Regions from separate parts of the Lactobacillus sp. B4026 genome, predicted to be linked through region 1. Evidence: riboswitches for the same ligand, from Rfam matches in the RefSeq annotation. Region 1 holds a riboswitch; the other holds the start of a gene.

Region 1 (10,157 bases):
GCGTAAAATTTCGGCAGCAATGTCGTATCGGCGAGCATCTACGGGCAAGCCCAAATGCTGATTTGCCTGGACCGTATCCATTCCTTGGTCCTGCAATTGATAAGCGCGCAATTTGTTCGTAAGTCCAATCCCCCGGCCTTCTTGCCGCAAGTACAATACCGCACCTGAACCGTTTTGCTCTATTTTAGTTAAGGCCTCAGCTAATTGAGCGCCACAATCACACCTTTTTGAGCCAAATACGTCACCAGTCAAGCATTCACTGTGAAGCCGCAGCAACAATGGGCTTCCTTGCTTAATATCACCCTTGCTAATAAGTAAAGTTGGCTCCTTGTCTGGGTGTTCGCTGTCTTTAAAACCCTCAAGCTGAAAGTGACCATATTTCGTCGGGAAGTCAACTTTAGTAAAAGATTCGATATCCAAGTCTTTTGCTTCATGGTGTTTACGGTACTCAATCAATTCTTCAATGGTTAAATATGGTATTCCCAAGCCTTCTGCTAAGGCCTTTAAATCCTTTCGCCGCGCCATATGACCATCTTTTTTAATACATTCACAGATAAACCCAACTGGGGCCACACCAGCTAAGCGAGCTAAGTCTAAAGCTGCCTCTGTATGACCAGTTCGTTCTAGAACTCCACCTTCTTTAGCTACAAGCGGAAATACATGACCAGGATGGTAGAAATCATCCCATTGACTATCAGGATTAGCCAACTTCTTGATTGTTTTTGCCCGGTCAAAAGCAGAAATTCCAGTAGTAGTTTCTGTCGAGTCAACGCTTAAGGTAAATGCTGTGCCAAAAGTATCATTTGACCCCGTTTCAATCGGTTCAAGTTGAAGTCTATCCGCAAATGCTTTGCTCATCGGCACGCATAAAAGTCCCCGAGCTTTGCTAATCATCATATTGACTGCTTCGGGAGTTACTTTTTCGGCTAAGCCAATCATATCGCCCTCAGATTCACGCTGAGGGGAATCGGCAACGATCACTAATCCACCCTTTAGCATGTGCCGTAAAATTTTCTTCATTTTTTGTTCTAATTGTTCGTCCATTTTTTGCTCCATTAAAATTCTTTTTTCCATGCCTGAATTTGCTTTACCGCATAACGTCCAATCATATCCATTTCAAGATTAACCTGATCATGAACGTGATAATGCGCCAAGGTGGTATTAGCAATGGTATAAGGAATCAGACTTACGCCAAATTCGTCATTTTGTGCCATCGTCACCGTTAAGCTGATACCATCAATTGCCACCGAGCCTTTTTCAACTAAATAAGGATCATATTTATGCGGTACCTTAAAACGTAATTCAATTGCATTTTCATTTTCACTTCTACTAATAATTTCTGCCGTAGTATCAACATGACCAGCTACAAGGTGACCATCAAGCTTGCCGTTCAAGGAGAGCGATGGCTCCAAGTTAACTAAGCTGCCGTTAGTCAGCTTACCTAAGTTAGTCCGTTTCATCGTTTCCGGCATTACATCAACCGTAAACTCATTATTTTGCCAAGAAGTCACGGTTAAACAAATTCCATTAACCGCAACACTAGCGCCAAGTGGCAAGTTTTGCTTCGCAATTTCAGCGGCCGAAATGCCTAGCTTAGCGTGCTTTTCGGTAATTTCTAACCGAGTGATTTTACCAGTTGCCTGAATTATTCCTGTAAACATTTATTTTCTCCTTGCCGTAATCCGAATATCTTGTCCTAGCTCTTGGACAGCTATTAATTGGTACTCCAATTTTTGTGTGAGTGCTGCACCCACGGCTACAGGCAGAGCGGTTCCGCCCAATACTATTGGAGCAATATAAGCAACTATTTGATCAGCTAATCCGGCTGCCAAAAACTCAGCTAACAGATTGCTGCCACCCTCAACTAATAGCGACTGAATTTCACGTTCAGCTAAAAGCTCACCAATTTTTTGGGGCGTCCATTTGTGAGAGACAAAGCAATGCACATTGGCCTGGGCCTTGCCCTTTAACTCGGTCTGACTAAGTAGCCAAATTGGGCCAGGTAATTTAAACAGATTCTGCGTTAAATCAAGTTGATTTGCATCATGCGTTAAAATGATTCGAATGGGCGGCTGTGGTAAAGCCTTTATTCGTACCGTTAATTGCGGATTATCAATTCGCAATGTGTTCGCTCCAATTAAAATCGCCTGCTGGTGCAAGCGCAGCTTTTGCACATCGTACTGGGCTTTAGGGCCAGTCAGAAGCGTGCGCGCTTTTCCTGCACCATTAAGTTTCCCATCAAGTGACATTGCATATTTCAAGGTTACGAGTGGTCGGTGATGCTGATAAAAGAAGTTATATGCCTTGTTTAGTTTCTCTGTTCCCCCTAGCACCTTGGTTTTAACGCCGTGCTCATTTAAATACTTAATTCCTTTACCAGCCACAATTCCGTGGGGATCAATTTGCCCGATAATCACTTCTTTAATTCCGGCCTCAGCTACTTTTTGGCAGCAAGGCGGCTGCTTACCGTAATGACTGCACGGCTCCAGCGTCACGTAAAGTGTTGCACCTTGAGCTTGTTTGATATCGTCTAGCTGATTAAGTGCATTAACTTCCGCATGCTCTTGTCCAAATTGATGATGATAGCCGGAAGCTAAGACCTGGCCGTTTTTAACAATAACCGCACCAACTAAAGGATTGGTCCATGTCATTCCCAGTGCCTTAACGGCCTCTTTGCTTGCTATTTCCATATAGTCTGTATCCTGCAAAAAATTCACTTCCTAAGCACAAAAAAACCTCGTTGATTTTCAGAATCAACGAGGCACTAATATTTTCTAATTAAATAAGATTTCAGCGAAGTTTAAAAACAACGCTAAGATTAAATTAGCTTAATTTGTTCTTCTCCCATCCAGACTTTAACTGTCGGTACTAGACTTGCACTAGTTCCACCGCGCGTACGCGGGTCACGGACTTCAACCTTACTGGTTGTCACCGTCGGTAGGGAATTTCGCCCTGCCCCGAAGAAACCGTATTCAATTAGTTACAGAATAATATACTAATTTGATTGCGTCAATAGACCCAGCAAAAAGAATTGAAAAGCTAGCTGCAATTATTCCCGCTTAAGTTTCCAATCTGAAGCTTTAAGAGGGAGATTATTGTTTTTACTAAAATATTTTTTAAAAGCGGTGATAAATTCTAACCTATCTTCATGACGATAACGGTAAATGTCATTTAGTGTCATACAAGCCGTCACAAGTAAATCAGTCAAAACAATTATTAACAATCCGATTAAAACGTATAACAGGTAAAGCATGGTATTCCCTCCTAAAAGTTTAGCTGTACTACTTATCTAATACAGTACTATCATAATGAATAAATGTCAACGATTTTTTAAGGCAAAATTAAACTTTTATGATTATTTGACACTTTGGTTTCGCTAAAAAAAGACTATTAACTGTCAAGCAACAATTAATAGTCTAATTTAGTCTTTAGTTCTAACGGTTAATATTTATTGTTTTTTGAATCGACGAAGAAAATTAAGTACCGTGACAATCACTTGTCCAACCGTCAGGATCAAGCCTACGGTTTCTAATACATCAATTGTGTCTTCACCGTTATTCAAGTTTTTATTTTTTCTCATCTAACCACTTCCTACAAAAACCATTTAAGTAAATATTGATTCTTCTTAAATTATACTTTTTTATTCTCAATATACATCAAGTATATACCATATTATTAAGTAAGTTTTGCTTTTAAGATTTTTAAATAAAAACTTTCGTGGTACCTTCATAGCCACCCCATCAGTTGTCATACTTAAGTTATTATTTTCATCGCATTAAATTAGTAAGGTATTAGATGAAAAGTTGGAAACCTTAATTAAACGGCATTAAATCTTTTGCGTTAAAGATCTTGGTCTTAAAATTACTATTCAATTGTTAACCTACTTTCTCCCGTTAGATTCTTGTAGGTCGCAATTTCTTTGCCAGCGCAGTAAAGCTTAACATCAAAAGACTGAATTCCACTAGAACGTATTAATAAACTTTCACCCTTTCGAATAACTGTAACTTTGCCACATTCTTTACCATAACTATCAGTGATTGAAGTTACTATTTTTCCATTTTGCGGCTCAATAATTGATGCATTCAGCTGCTATAGTATAAACAGACCAAGACCCTGGAAATGATATTCTTCTGTTCCATTTTTTCAAAAATTCAACTTTTTTCTGACTTCTAAATTTTTATTGTCTAAAATAGAGAATATAAACTATTTATTCTAATTTGAACAAGGAGAACTTTATGATAAATAAGAAATCTATTACTAAGATTTCATCAGGTCTTTTAATTGGTTTAGGTCTTGTAACATTACAACAAAATCCGAGCTCTGTTTCGGCTGCCTCTTCTCCCAGAGTGCAATTAAGACATAATTTTTATGTGTACTCTTCCACCGGAAAGAGAAAGGGAAAAGCTTCGCTAAAAAGAGGAACATACCTTAAGACTTTCGGCAAAAGATCAATTAAAGGAAAAACATTTTACAAAATTGGAAAGGGTCGCTATATTAAGAAAGTTAATACTGTGATTCCTCCTAAAGAAGATAAGGATCCAGTTTTATTTACTGTATATTTGAAAGATGACGCTGAATTTTATACAAAGCCTAATGGTAAGCCTTCACTTTATACACTGATGGGAAAACAAAATGTCTATCAAACTTATAATGACAATAATGGGAATACGTGGTATCGCATTAAGTACCAAAACTGGGTAAAATCAAGCGATACACAAAAATCAAAGGTAAAAGAAGATAAAGAAGTCCCAACTTCAGCCAACTGGGACGATCCAAATGATAATACTAGTATTGAAGTTGATAATACCAGTATTAGCTCTGAAAAACAGATGAAAAGTAATCTTCCGAGCGGGACAGCTCTAGACCGAAACACTATCGAAGAAACTGCAAGGTGCTTTGAAAAACTTGTCAATGACTGGCGGGCAAATCAAGGAATTGCCACAAAAGTAACTTATGTCACCAGTCGATATGATTATGATGTCTCAAGAGCTGTTCAAGATGCTCAGCATTATGACAAATATAAGGTATCTGACAAACACGCTGGTGCAAAAGGTACAAATTATGGTGAGCTAGAAACTCTAGTTATAAATAATAACCCTCAGAAAATGGCACAAGAAGCATTTCAACAACTTGTTTATAAGGATGCTTCGTCAAATTTTGCTCACAGAGATATTCTAAAACAGGCTTCACTTAAAACCATTGGTATCGGTTTGGCAACAACCAACTATAATGGTTATGTTTCTAATGGTGTTACTTTCATAGTAAGTACATCCAGTCATTTTAACTAAATGTAAATTAAAAAGAGTCTATGCTAAAACATGTGTGAACCACAAATTTAGGCCAGTATAATAAATTTCAACTAAGGACTAACTTCCGCTATTTAGTCGGACTTAGTCCTTTTAGTTTTGCTTTGATTTTTTGCTTGTTATAGTGACTAATATATTTTGGGATTGCTTCTTCAAGTTCGTTTACATTCTTAAATTAGTTTTAAAGCCGTAGAGTATTGCCCGTTTGAATACGCCAAAGATTGAAAATTTCAATTTTATCTTGCTTAGATAATTTAGCCATAATAAAAACCTCGAAGTTGTTCTAACTTCGGGGTTTATATCATTTTAGTCTTCTTTATTTAATTATTATTGTTAATCTAGCAAGCAATAATGAAAAAGCAATTTAGTATAAATATTTTTTTACAGCTTCTGTAGGAGCCATTCCTGCACGAATTTTTAATTCCAATTCAATTGCCACATCCGCAATAATTGATTGGGGATCAATTATATTATACGGGTGGTCTGGCGCTTTTTCTTGTGCCAAAGATAACTCGGTACAACCCAGCAAAATAACCTCGCAGCCATACTCATCATGCATTTTGCGCAATATGCGGTGATACAACTCAGCATCAACAACACCCTTTTGCTTGATGTTGTCGTAGATTAATTCAGTTACTAACGGCTGAATTTCTGGGCCGCCTAATTCAGCTTTTCGCCCTACCTTGGCTAATTCATCAACATAAAGATGATCATAAATTGATCCTTCAGTCGCAATTAAACCAATTTTTGTTTCGTCCGGGTAATCTTGCACAAACCGGTGAACAGCAATCCGCATCATATGCAAGAAAGGAACATCGGTCAGCGCTGCCAAGTCATCATAAAAATAGTGTGCCGTGTTACACGGCATAATAAAGAAATCTGGCTTAAGTTGCGCTTGCTGTAAAACATCTTCACGCAAATTAAGAAAGAAATTAGGTTGCGAATGATCTTTTATATATGCTGTTCTATCAGGAATTTGAGCATCATTGACCAAAATGTAATTTAAGTAGTCCTGATCCTTAGTAATCTTAATTCGGTGATTTAATTGGCGAGCTAGGCTCTCCGTCGCAATCGTTCCCATTCCGCCAAGAATGGTAAAAAAGTTTTTCATATGTTCTGCTTTTCTCACTAATTAAAGTGCTCGTCTTGTCCTTCTAACTCGTTAATTATTTGCTGAGCAACAGTAATATCTGAAGGATAAGGGGTATTAATACCACGTACTTTCTGGAAGCCATCTTCGCCCTTGCCACAGACTAAAACAACATCACCTTTTTTCGCCATGCTGATTGCATCGTGAATGGCCTTTTGCCGGTCAAGTTCAATTGTTACGTCCACTTTTGAATGATCGATACCAGCATCGATTTCCTGGCAAATTTCTAGTGGATCCTCAAAGCCGGGATCATCAGTAGTCAAGAAGGCCTTGTCGGCGTACGCATTCAAGCTCTTACTAAAGCCAGGACGGCGAGAAACGCCTTTATCTCCAGGTGCACCGACAACCACAATGATTTTTGGATTATCAAATTCACGTTGCATGAAGCCCATCAGTGCCATCATTGAGGCTTCATTGTGCGCATAATCAACAATTACTACACCATGGTCCTTAGTTACTTCTGTCTGCATTCTTCCGGGAACACTAACATCGCGAATGCCCCTAGCAGCAGCATCATGTTCCATTCCAGCTAAGCCTGCACCAATCACAGCAGCTGTTCCGTTGGACTCATTAAAATCACCCAACATCTTTAGCTCGTAATCACCCGCAATTTTTAGCTTTTTAGCTTGGTCACTGATACATGAAACTTTGAACTTAGTCCGTGCCATATCAAGTTCTTCAGAAGAATACCGGAAATCAATTATTTGCGGTAAAGTAGGATTTTCAAACTTCTCATCAGCAAATAAATAAATGCTATCAGGATCAGTCGTAGTGGTAGCAGCCGCATAAACTTCGTTAAAGTGCGCAGTTTGTGCATTGATTATACACTTACGTGCATTAACCAATAACTGCAGCTTGCAGTGTAAGTAATCCGCAAAATTAGGATGCTCGTTTGGACCAATATGATCTGGAGAAATATTCAAGAAGAACCCGAGATCATAAGTTAGGCCAAATACCCGGTTACGTTTATAAGCTTGACTTGAAACTTCCATTACTAAATGAGTCATGCCATTATCGACTGCATTACGCATATCACGGAACAAATCAAGTGATTCTGGTGTGGTCAGGCTAGACTTGAACGTATCTTCTGGTTTTTGCCCCACAACATTATTAACGGAAGAAATTAATGCCGTTCTGCCGCCATTAACTTGGTCAAGCATCCCCTTTAAAAAGTATGCCGTCGTTGTCTTACCCTTAGTTCCAGTAATGGCAATTACGTATAAATCATCCTGTGGAAACCGGAAGAATGCTGCCGATAACAAGGCCATTGCTTTGGCAACATCACGTACAATCAAGGCGTGCATTCCTTTTCCTTCCGGATAAGGCTGTTCAGCAACATAACAATTAGCACCGTTATCTTTTGCCATTGATAAATAAGTTGGTCGAAAACCTGCTCCTTTGCAGAAGAACAAGGTATTAGTTTGGATATCACGTGAATCATAGGAAACATATTCCATCCGCGTAATCACCGTATCTTGAACTGCACTAGACTTAAGCAGGTGATGTTCTTTTAAAATTAAAATACAGGTATTTAAAGAAATACTCATGCTATACCCCTCTATTAGTTATCTAGTCAAAATTATATCACAGCTAGGCGTGAGTTTTTGCATTCTTTGGATCTAATGGCAAACAAATGATAAAACGTGTCCAATTATCATCTGATTCGCAGTGAATTTTGCCATGATGCAAGTCGACAATACTCTTAGTAATCGAGAGCCCGAGCCCAGTTCCGCCAGTTTTAGTATTTCGGGAAGTCTCCATCCGGTAAAAACGCTCAAAAATCTTTTTTAATGATTCTTCTGGAATGCGTGCACCGTTATTTTCTACCCGCAGTTCAACTTCATTGTTATTGACTAAATTAGCTATCAAGTTAATTTGCGTTGCCCCAGTACCATATTTTAAAGCATTAGAAATCAAGTTATTATAGACTCTGACAAGCTTTTCTGGGTCGGCTTGAATCGTTAGGTCCTTAGGTCTTGTTTCAATATTAAAAATAATTCCCTTTTCATCCGCTTCAAATTCGAAGCCAGCAGCAACTTGTTCTAGCATCGAAAAGATGTGTAAAGAAGACAAACTAAGCTTAGTACTAGTTGACTTAAGTGTCGTATATTCAAGCAGGTCATGAGCAAGTGATTTCATTTGCTCGGCTTTCATGTACGCAATATTGAGGTATCTTTGCTGGTCTTCAGGATCCGAGACCCCTGATTTCAATAAGCCCAAATAGCCAATAATTGAGGTTAGCGGCGTTCTAATATCATGAGAAACATTACTAATTAATTCATCTTTGGACTTTTCAATTGTTCTTTCTTCATTGATAGCAGTTACCGTGCTATCAACTAGCGAATTAATCGAGTCGATAACTTTTTGCAGGTCTGTTTTCACTTTAAAAGAAATGGTGTGATCAAAATGACCCTGAGCAATATAATGCAATTCTGAAATAACGTGACGCAACTGCATCTGGTGATAGCGCCTGATGAGTCGCCAATAAAGGACAATTAAATCCCCGATGCCCATAATTACCAAAAAGGTGTTTTGCCAAGACCAGAGATGCCGTCCACCAGCAAAAGTAATTGTTTTCTTTAAAAAATAAATACCGTTTACCAAGTTTTTATTTTGCAGAATGGTCAGATTGATTAAAATAACGATTGATAAATTGAGCAGCAACAATAATACAACCGTAATTACGCCTTCAGCGAAAAGTTCACTTTTTTCCGCGGCTGTTAACTTGACACGTTCTTTTTTCATTTAGCTAAGCCTCAACCTTATAGCCTACGCCCCAAACAGTTTGGATGACATCTTCGCCACCAGTTGCTTTTTGAATCTTGTCACGCAAGTGCGAAACGTGAACCATGACCGTTTTGGCAGAAACAATGGATTCTTGCTGCCAAACACGTTCAAATATTTCATCGGCTGAAAATACCCGGTTAGGGTGACTGGCAAGTAAATATAAAATTCCAAATTCCAGTGCCGTCAACTGAATATCCTTACCGTCAATCGTTTTCACCTCATGTGAATCACGGTTAATAATGAGTGGCCCAATTTCAAGAACATCAGGTTCATCATCCTTAACCTGCTTTTGACTACGACGTAACAGTGAACGGACACGGGCCATTACCTCTAACGGATTAAACGGCTTGGAAACATAATCATCGGCACCAGTAATTAGTCCCTGGATTTTATCCATGTCGCCTGTCTTAGCGGAAACGATAATAATCGGAATATCCGAGTCTTTCCGAACTTCCTTAATTACATCAATTCCACTCATGCTAGGCATCATTACGTCCAAAATCATTAGAGCAATGTCAGGAGTAGTAGTGAGCTTAGTAATGGCTTCTTTGCCGCTATAAGCTACAACAGGGGTATAACCTTCATTTTTAAGGTAAATACTTAATAATTCAACGATTTCTTTATCGTCATCAACTACTAAAATTTTCATCGGGCATATTCCCTTCTTTAATTTTCTTTTTGTTAGATTTATCTAAATTATTTTTTCGTTTTATTTTTGCTAACTATAGTGTAGCAGACTCTTTGCCATCTATTTTAGCCAATTATCTGATAATCACCTAATATTCAAGCATAACTTATCTTTTTATTAAAAAAGCTGGACAACTTGGTCCAACTTAGCTAGTTAAAATCATTTATTCCACTTAAATACCTGATAATCCATTGCCGGTCAACATAGCCCAATATTTCTTGATTTG
Region 2 (10,157 bases), on a different contig from region 1:
GTCATTGTTTTCAGAAAATCTACTAATATTAATTATTGAACTATAGTGCGGTTTCTTCTTTTTAGCCTGCACAGTCTGGATATAGCCCGCTTGCGTGGGAAAAAGCGTGACCGCGGTCCCGCCAATAATTCCGGCAATTGCGGAACTAACTAACAGCTTTTTGCTCAAATTAATTTTCTTACGTCTATTTGCCATTTTTTCTCCTTCTTAGTAAATAAGTAATTACTTTATCGTTCAATTAACCTAATCAAACGACTTCAAGTGCTTACTAGTACCCATTTTTATTTCCATAAACACTTATGGCTGACTTAAACATTAAAAATCCAGTATTTTTAATGGATAAAGTTAATCATAAATGCATAAATATTATACCACTTAATATGTTTTGATACGCATTAATCAAGTCAATAATACTTAAGCAATGCCGGAATTAGCACCACTTTTACCAAAAATAAAATCAATTTTTACTAGTTTTTTCAACTTTAAAATGATAGGGCAAAAAGTGGCAAATAAAAAACAGTTCTTGAACGAGAACTGTTTTCCTAATCATATTTTAAAAAATAATATCCCAAGATTAGGTTAATTCTTTAAATTAAAATGCTTTCTTACGAATGGCTTTAAGCTGCGCAAAACAACTTCAAATAGGAAATAAACCACTACCCCATTAATTGCTCCTTTTAATAAGTTAAATGGAACGATTATGCCAAAAATATACGTAGACATTGACGGAATATGGAGAAGTTGACCAAGATAAACTTTCTCCGTAAAGTTAAGCAGTCCAGTATAGCCGTGAATTGCTGGTAAATTCGTAACCGTAGTCACTGCATATATTGGCGTCAAGATTAAGGCATTTAACAAGGATAAAACAATTGTCATCGCTATTATGCCCAAAATAATTCCGATAATTGGTTTAACATAAAGTTTTTTGGCATTTTTTTCGTCAGCCGAAACATCCTTAGCAATGTAATAAAATGGCAGTGCAAATGACATAGAGGCGGCTAAAGCAGCTAATTGGCCAATGACACTTGGCAATGCAAATCCTTTATAAATCAAGTCAATTAACATTCGAACAGCGGCAATAATAAGACCAGGTACTGGACCGAATAAAAAGGTCCCAATCGTAACAATAACATCAGAAAAGTCGAATTTTAAAAAGCTAGCTACTGGGAGAGGAAAAGCCAATTCCATTAAGATAAATGAAATGGTTCCAATTAGTACATAAGCAATTATATTAGTTAGATTTGTGATATTTCTTCTTTTCACAATACTTACCTCCAAAAAGAATAGGTCTGTTGCTCCTAGCAACAGACCTAATAAAAGTAAGTATTCAAAAATAAGTCTTAACTTTTAGTTTAGCCTGTCTTCTTTCATCTAGACTTTAACTATCGGTACCATAATTGGTTCCACCACAAAAGTGGGTCGTGGACTTTCACCACCGGTCGGGATTTTCACCCTGCCATGAAGACAACAAACTGATATTTAACTACAAGTAAATACTAGTCTACCTGTTTTAATCTGTCAACTTCACTGTGGGTAAGTTCCCTGTATTTGCCAGAAACAAGATTACCCAAAGTCAAAAAGGAGTATCGTTCACGGGATAATTTCTTTACCTGATGGCCTACGGCTTTAAACATTCTTTTGACTTGATGATAATGTCCTTCATGAATCGTTAACTGCACAATTTGGCTATTCTTCTTTTTATCGCTCCGGATAATTTTTACTTTAGCTGGTGCACTTCGATGACGATCAATTCTGACTCCATGAGATAAACGATGAATTTCCTCTGGTGTCAGTTGACCCTCAATCTTTGCTACATAGACCTTAGCAACCTTATTGCGAGGATGCATCATTAAATTAGCCAGTTCACCATCATTAGTCATTAATAACAAGCCTGAAGTATCATAATCAAGCCGGCCAATTGGGTACAGCCGATAAGGCAAATCGGAAAAATAATCTACTACGGTCTTTCTTCCTTTGTCATCATTTGCTGTTGAAACGACGCCGCGTGGTTTATAAAAAAGATATGTATGCAGACTTTCACGCTCAATTGGTTCCCCATCAACCGTGATATTGCTAAAAGTATCTACCTTGGTTCCAAGTTTGGTAATAATCTCGCCGTCAACGGTTACTCTGCCTTCTTCAATCATTTTTTCAGCCTTACGACGAGAGGCAATTCCCGCCTCTGCGATTACCTTTTGTAAACGTTGTAAACTCATTCTTTATCTCCTTTTTGTGCTTCAGCAATATTTTTATCTGCTTTTCCATTAGCTGAGAATAAGTCGATTTCACCCTCAGAGTTAATACTTTCATCTTCAAAGTCTTCTATCAGAGGTAAGTCAGCTAGACTTTGATAGCCAAAATACTGTAAGAAATAATCACTGGTGACATACAAATTGGGGTGTCCTGGTGCATCCTTTTTACCATCTGCTTTAATAAGTCCACGCCAAATTAAAGTTTGGAGCGCCCCAGACGAATTTACCCCACGAATTTCATCTATTTCAATGCGCGTAATGGGCTGACGATAAGCAATAATTGATAAAATTTCTAGTGCCGATTGACTTAACGACTTTGACAAATCTTTTTGAAAAAAATTAGCCACTACTTCACTAACTTCTGGTCTAGTAGTCAATTTATAGTTATGGTTGATATGTATTACCTGCAAACCAGAATCTTGATTTTGCTTAAGCTTAGCTGCCAGATTTTTGGCTAATTCGCGCAATGCGGAATGCTCAACTTGCATTAACTCACACAAATTTTCACTTGGAATGCCATTATCGCCTGCTACATATAGCAATGCCTCCAATTGTGCAATTTTACTTACCATCTTTATCAATTCTTTCTAATTCCAGATCACCAAAAATTCGCGACTGCTTGACCTTAATCTCTTGTTTTTTACATAATTCTAATAATGCTAAAAACAAGCCAATTACATCTGATAAGCTAGTCATCTTGTCGCTACAAGAGAAAAAGCTAATTTTTTTCTGCTTAGCCAATTTGGTGCGTAAGAAGTCAATCATATCATTAATTGGCGTTTCTTTCACATTAACGGAAACAATATCGGGCTGGCGGAGTTTTAATCTTTGAAGTACAACGATGAAAGTATTAGCTAATTCTGAAGAGGTAATTTGGCCCAAAGGTAACGGTTGCACCTTTTTGGTAGCTGGTACACTTTCTTCTTTAGCTGCTGTAATAGGTACTTCATTATTTCGCTGCTTAAAATAAGCCGATACTTTTTTAAAAACGGAATACTGAACTAGCTGTTGTACCAACTCATCTCTAGGATCTTCTTCGGGTTCATCATTTTCGGTAAAATCATTTTGAGGCAAAAGTGATTGGGACTTGATCCTCAATAGCATTGACGACATGACAAAATACTCGCCAGCAATTTGCAAGTTTAGTTTCTGCATCTCATGCAAATAAGACAAATATTGGCTGGTGATCTGAGCAATTGGAATATCATAGATATCAATTTTTTGTGATTTGATTAAGTGAAGAAGTAAATCAAGCGGCCCCTCAAAATTGGGCAATTCTAAAGTTAAGTTACTGGTCATAGTTCTATTTCTGTTTTAAATATTTCATCAAATAAACGTATTCTGGGACAGTGGTTATTTTTTTCTGGGGATTGCCAGCCGCTAATTCACAAATTGCCTGCTCTTCATATTTTTTCTTACGGTAATCTGGAGCAAGGGAAATATAGCGTATGACAATAAATTGTTCATCCCACTGAGTACCAATTACGCCAACAAAGTTGGGATTATGGTCGCGATACAAAAATAACCGAAATTCCTTACTATTTTTATTAAGCCGGATTTCATCTTTTAGATTAGCTAAATTTTTAAAGTCTGGGAGGTAGGACAACAAGCCCATCGCTACTTTTTCTTTATCATTTTTGCATTCAATTAACATATGTTCACCTAAAATCGCGGATGTGTTTTTGCATAAACTTCTAAAATATGCTTTTGGGATAGATTGGTATAAATCTGCGTCGTACTAATGTCAGAATGGCCCAAAATTTCCTGCACTACGCGTAAATCTGCACCATTTTCTAGTAAATGGGTCGCAAAAGTATGACGCAAAGTATGCGGTGTAACATTTTTGGTTATCCCCGCCATCTGGCAATAACGTTTAATAATTTGCCAAACTGCCTGTCTAGTTAAAGCACCGCCACGATTATTGAGAAAAATAAAGTCAGTATTCTTACCTACTTTTAGTAATAAAGGATCACGGACTTTTTCCTGATAGCTGTTAATCCAAGAAATTGCCACGTCACTAATCGGAATCAAGCGCTCCTTCGAACCTTTACCGAATACTTTCAATAATTTTAATTCTTCATGCAAATCATTAAATTTAAGGTTAATTAACTCACTCACACGAATTCCCGTTGCATATAGGGTTTCGAGCAAAGCTCGATCACGTAAACCAAGTTTTTTCTTTACATCAGGCTGCTGCAATAAATTATTAACTTCAGCGACACTTAACGCTACCGGCAATCTATGCTCTTTTTTTGGTGAGTCAACTTCAAGCATCGGATTAAGTTTTTGGATATTCTGACGAACAAGCCACTGATAAAATTTCCGCAGACTCGAAATCATGCGGCTAATTGAACTAGTTGCCTTATTTAAGTCTTTTTGACCAGCTAAAAAGGCATCGATATCAACTGCTTTTGTTGGCCAAGACGTAAGACCCTCGTTTTTTAAAAAAGTCAAGAAATCCATTAAGTCTTGCCGATATGCAGTGATGGTATTGTCACTGAGTCCGCGCTCAATTTGGCTGTATCTTAAATAATCTTCAACATCTTCTCGCAGTTTATGCATCTTGCTCGTCTTCTGGATCATTAATCAAACTAATTGTACCGGCAGTTTTATCTTCCGAAATATAACGTGCTTTAAGCAAATGGCCCAGAGCCCGTTTAAAGGCCGCTTTTGAAATGCCAAAATAATTCTTAATTTCTTGCGCATCAGATTTGTCGTAAAACGGTAATGTTTTAGTATTCTTTCGCCGCAAACTCATTAAAATCATTTGGGCATCATCATCTATTTCTTCAAAAGCACGTGGCAAGCTACTCAAATTCAACCTGCCATATTGACTAATCCCGATTACACGACCTTTAAACTGCTCACCTAAACGTAGCGGACGACTCATTTGGGAGGCATGAACAAAAGCTAAATAATAATCAGTAGTAATCACAAAAGCACCAATTTCTCGACTAGAATAGACTGTTCCAAAAACATCCTTATTTTTCATATCGTTAGGAAAGTGGGCTGCCAATTGCTCAAAAATATTTTCATCAGCCAACTTGGCCCAAATTCGCTCTTTATCATCTGTTTCAAGGTGAACTAACAATTGATCATCTTTACGGGGCCATCTCTCTTTGGCAAAGGGCAAATCATCAACTGATAAAACGACATCCTTATCCGGTAAGCCAATATCAACAAAAACGCCCAAATCGAATTTTACATCGGTTACTTTACCCCAACCGTACTGGTCTTGTTGCGCAAAAGGTAGAAATTGTGTCATCTCCCGGTTATGCTGCTTGTCGTCATATAAAAAGCCCTTTATTTCATCGCCAAGCTTAGGCTGCTGTTCCTGAGTAATTTCCTTGCGCTTTAATTCGTAAGTCAGTCCCTCAATCTGAACATAATAAGCTTCATCATTTTGGTCAATAATTTTTCCTTTTGCAATCGTGCCGAGCATAAACTTCTCCCCTAATTTTACATATTTCATCTTTACCAAGTATACCATTTTACCGAAAGAATTTGACAATCGCTAATCTTATTTAATTAGCGAGCAGTAGCCTCCTGTAAAATGAGTATTAGATTCTTGAAAAAACAAAAAAGCTAGCATCCCTGCTAACTTTTTCATTAATATTGGTTCACAAAATTAAAGGTTTGAAACTTCGCCTTGGTAAATTGCACCACGACGTGCATCAACTGTAATAGTTGTGTCACCAGCAATCTTCTCAGTTGCATCGGTTACACCAACAACAACTGGAATACCAAGTGAAAGTCCAACAACAGCAGCATGTGAAGTTAAACCAGAAGCTTCTACAACCAAGCCAGAAGCCTTCTTAATAGCAGGCATGTAGTCAGGGTCTGTAGTCTTAGCAACTAAGATGTCGCCTTCCTTAGTCTTGCTAATAGCTTCTTCAGCACTGTTAACAACAACAGTCTTGCCAACAACTGAACCATTACCAACGCCTAAGCCTTGAGCTAACTTGCTACCAATGATTTGTAATTTCATCAAGTTAGTTGTACCAGAATCACCAACAGGAACACCGGCAACGATAATTACTAAATCACCATCTTTAACATAACCTTGTTCCTTAGCAACTTTAGCAGCTACTTCAAACATGTCGTCAGTTGATTCAGGCTTTTCAGTGAGCATTGGTTGAACGCCCCAGCAAATGCCGAGTGAGTGTTGGATCTTTTCGTCAAAGGTCAAAGCCAAGATGTTGGCATTTGGACGGTACTTAGAAATCATTCTTGCAGTGTAACCAGAATTAGTTGCAGTAATAATAGTCTTGACACCTAATTCTTGAGCAGTCCGAACAACAGATTCACCGATTGCTTCTGTTACGTTTGAACCCTTGTATTCTTCAAATCTTTGTAAAGCTAAAGTATTGCGCTTAAGAAGTTCTTGCTCAGTTCTTTCGTCAATTTCAGCCATTGCACTAACAGCCTTAACTGGATACAAACCATTTGCTGATTCACCTGAAAGCATTGTCGCATCGGTTCCATCAAGAACAGCATTAGCAACGTCAGAAACTTCAGCACGAGTTGGACGTGGGTTTTCTTGCATTGAATCAAGCATTTGTGTAGCAGTAATAACTGGCTTGCCAAGGGCATTAGCTCTCTTGATTAAATCTTTTTGAACAAATGGTACATCGATGAATGGAATTTCAACACCCATGTCTCCACGAGCAACCATCAAACCATCTGAAACTTGTAAGATTTCATCGGCATTGTCAATACCTTCTTGTGATTCAATCTTAGGATAAATCTTAACGTAATCACAACCAGCTTCTTCACAAAGCTTACGGATATCAAGAATATCTTGGGCTTTACGAGCAAATGAAGCGAAAATAAAGTTAATTCCGTGCTCTAAACCGAATTTAATGTCATCAGTATCTTTTTCAGTGATTCCTGGAAGGCGAATTTCAACGCCAGGTGCATTAACACCCTTCTTAGAACCGATTACACCGGTATTTTGTGCTTCACAGACTAATTCTCTGTTAGCATCATCTTTTTCTTTAATTAATAAATCAACTAAACCATCATCAATTAAAACATGACCACCAACATGAGTATCATCATAAAGTCCGTCGTAAGTAACATGAATCATGTCCTTGTTACCTGGCTTAGTTGCATCCATTGAAACGCGGATCTTATCACCAGTGTTGAGAGTGAACTTGCCACCTTCTTGATCAGTGGTTCTAATTTCAGCACCTTTAGTATCTAAAGCAATACCAAGAACTAAACCAGTTTCTTTTTCAACTTGGCGAACCATCTTCATCCGTGAAAGGTGTTCAGCATGGTCACCGTGTGAAAAGTTGAAACGAAATACATTTACTCCAGATTTTGCTAGAGCAGTAATAGTTTCAATATCATTCGATGCTGGCCCTAAGGTACTAACAATTTTAGTTTTCTTCATTATGTAAAAATCTCCCCAAAATCGACTAAATTATTTAGTCATTTCATCATTTATATCTAATAACGTCTCATCACTGCGGTGGGTATCATCAAACAAATCGAGAATATCATGTGTTTCTAATTGGCCATTCTCCATGCCGACAGCTAAACCGCCTTTACCATCGAGAAGTAACTTAACAGCATAATTACCCATTTTTGTCGCATTGATTCTATCCAAAACAGTTGGTGAACCACCACGTTGCATGTGACCTAAGATATTAGCTCTGGCGTCAAAATCGCCGTATTTTAGAAGTTCAGTTCTAAATTCATCGGCATCCATTACGCCTTCAGCCAATACGATAATACCATGATCCTTGCCTTCTGCAAAGCCACGTGTTAGTGTCTGAGCAATTTCCTTAATATCATAAGGACGTTCAGGAACAACAATCGCGTCTGCACCACTGGCTAGACCTACGCGCATTGCAATATCACCACAGCCACGTCCCATTACGTTAACAATGAAAACGCGGTGATGGCTGCTAGCAGTATCACGAATCTTATCGATTGCTTCTAAAGCTGTATTGCAGGCTGTATCAAGGCCAATGGTGTAATCAGTGCAAGGAATATCGTTATCAATGGTTCCTGGCAGACCAATCGAGTTAATGCCAAGACGGGTTAATGCCAAAGCACCGTGATAAGAACCGTCACCACCAATAACGATAACAGTATCAATGTCATGTTTCTTTAACTGTTCGACGCCCTTTTTTTGCACTTCTTCTTGTGCAAATTCTGGGAAACGTGCACTGTAAAGAAAAGTGCCGCCTAAACTTATCATGTGGTCAACTTTTTCAGCAGTTAGCGTAACAAAGTCACCCGCAACTAACCCGGCAAAGCCATAACGAATACCAACGACACCAAGCCCGTTATGAATAGCAGTCTTGGTAACAGCTCTAACGGCTGCATTCATACCAGGAGCATCGCCGCCGCTCGTTAAAATACCAATTCGTTTCATGAATTCACCTCATTAAGATTTATTGTGTAATTTCTCACATCCACTAAATTTTAACATTCTTTGCCAAAAAAATCTCACAAAAAATGAGATATTTTCTTGATTTACCAGTCTTTTTGCTTGTTAGCGCTATCAGTCTGAAATTGCTCAAGTATGCGCAAAAAATGCTTATTTGTAATTAACCACCCGTAAATTAGTCAAAACATACTGCTTTTTACTTGAATCAAAACGGTCATTTTGAACTCTTATTCCCAATAAATAAATGTTACCTTCTTTTAAAATAGATTGAATTTTTTCATACATATTAGGAAAAATTACAATATCTTGGCGACTAGTCGAATCAACAAAATTACCAAAAGCCATCGTGGTATTTTTTTTGGTTTTGATCAATTTTAGGGACATCAGTTTTCCCACGGCAACTCCCGAATCATTAATTTCATATTGCTCTAGTGGCCTAGCCTTAAATTTTTCAGCATACTTTTGAACGGCAACAAGAGGCGAAGTCATCGTGGAAAAGCCTAAAGCTTCTTGCTCCATATCTGCTTTTTCCGCGCTAGTTGGTTCAGGAGCCTGCTTAATTGGTACCCCACCGAGACTTTCAGATAGTGCCTGATTATTACCAGTTAACTGAATATTTTCAATAATTTCTGGACTATTTTCCAGTAATTCATTTCGGTTGGCATTCAGGTTATCAAAGCAACCAGCCTTGATCATAGGTTGAATCATTTTAATCTTCAAGTAATTTGAATTGATCCGCCGTAAAAAATCATCAAACGAATCAAAGAGCTTATTGTTACGCTGCTTAATAATTTGAGTCAGAAAGTCATTTCTCAGACCTTTAACTGCTCGCAAACCAACTAAAATTTGGCCATTAACAATTTGATAGCTTAGTGCGCTTTTATTAATATCCGGTGGTAAGATTTTAACCCCAGCGCCTTGTGCCCGCATGATGTAATCACTAACTTTGAAATGATTGCCACTATTAGAATTTAACATGGCACCGTAGAATTCTGCAGGGAAATGCACCTTAAGGTAGGCAAGCCAAAAGGCTATTTTGGTGTACGCAACTGCATGTGATTGGTTAAAGCCATAATTGGCAAATTGCTCAATGTAGCTATAAACCTTTTGTCCTACCTCACGTGAACGACCATTTTTGACCGTGCCATTAATAAATTCGGCCCGCTTTTGCTCAATTACTTTCTGATTCTTTTTTGACATTGCCCGCCGCAAGATATCGGCTTCTCCTAACGAAAAGCCAGCTAAAATCTGGGCCGTCTGCATAACTTGCTCTTGATAAACCAAGATACCATACGTGGGCGCCAGAATCTGCTTCAAACTAGGATCGGGGTAAGTAACTTTTTCCTTTCCCCTTTTTCTGGCAATAAAAGAATGGATATTTTGCATCGGACCTGGACGATAAAGGGCGTTGACGGCTACTAAATCTTCAAAGTTATCGGGGTGCAATTCGCGCAAAACTCCTCTAATCCCGCCTGATTCAAATTGGAAAACAAGGTCAGTCT

What was found. Region 1 has a riboswitch for FMN ahead of ribD (bifunctional diaminohydroxyphosphoribosylaminopyrimidine deaminase/5-amino-6-(5-phosphoribosylamino)uracil reductase RibD). Riboswitches for the same ligand answer to the same signal wherever they lie in the genome.
Region 2: linked by a shared signal. The riboswitch ahead of J3U69_RS07750 (ECF transporter S component) and the one ahead of ribD (bifunctional diaminohydroxyphosphoribosylaminopyrimidine deaminase/5-amino-6-(5-phosphoribosylamino)uracil reductase RibD) in region 1 are both predicted to bind FMN.

The regions. Positions count from the first base shown of each region.
Region 1 is NZ_JAFNPD010000003.1:182,219-192,375, reverse strand. It holds gene ribA (GTP cyclohydrolase II) at 1-1,044, opposite strand, end outside; gene J3U69_RS04250 (riboflavin synthase) at 1,056-1,661, opposite strand; gene ribD (bifunctional diaminohydroxyphosphoribosylaminopyrimidine deaminase/5-amino-6-(5-phosphoribosylamino)uracil reductase RibD) at 1,662-2,717, opposite strand; FMN riboswitch at 2,833-2,969, opposite strand; gene J3U69_RS04240 (hypothetical protein) at 3,050-3,253, opposite strand; gene J3U69_RS04235 (hypothetical protein) at 3,449-3,580, opposite strand; gene J3U69_RS04230 (SLAP domain-containing protein) at 4,236-5,288, shown strand; partial or broken gene J3U69_RS10430 (IS3 family transposase) at 5,377-5,469, opposite strand; gene J3U69_RS04225 (aspartate/glutamate racemase family protein) at 5,671-6,417, opposite strand; gene J3U69_RS04220 (UDP-N-acetylmuramoyl-L-alanyl-D-glutamate--2,6-diaminopimelate ligase) at 6,435-8,003, opposite strand; gene J3U69_RS04215 (sensor histidine kinase) at 8,047-9,201, opposite strand; gene J3U69_RS04210 (response regulator transcription factor) at 9,206-9,892, opposite strand; gene J3U69_RS04205 (ABC transporter ATP-binding protein) at 10,081-10,157, opposite strand, start outside.
Region 2 is NZ_JAFNPD010000008.1:89,124-99,280, reverse strand. It holds gene J3U69_RS07755 (BspA family leucine-rich repeat surface protein) at 1-195, opposite strand, end outside; gene J3U69_RS07750 (ECF transporter S component) at 580-1,263, opposite strand; FMN riboswitch at 1,356-1,470, opposite strand; gene J3U69_RS07745 (pseudouridine synthase) at 1,497-2,216, opposite strand; gene scpB (SMC-Scp complex subunit ScpB) at 2,213-2,824, opposite strand; gene J3U69_RS07735 (segregation and condensation protein A) at 2,814-3,551, opposite strand; gene J3U69_RS07730 (reductase) at 3,556-3,906, opposite strand; gene xerD (site-specific tyrosine recombinase XerD) at 3,915-4,814, opposite strand; gene J3U69_RS07720 (S1 RNA-binding domain-containing protein) at 4,807-5,694, opposite strand; gene pyk (pyruvate kinase) at 5,881-7,650, opposite strand; gene pfkA (6-phosphofructokinase) at 7,681-8,640, opposite strand; gene J3U69_RS07705 (DNA polymerase III subunit alpha) at 8,806-10,157, opposite strand, start outside.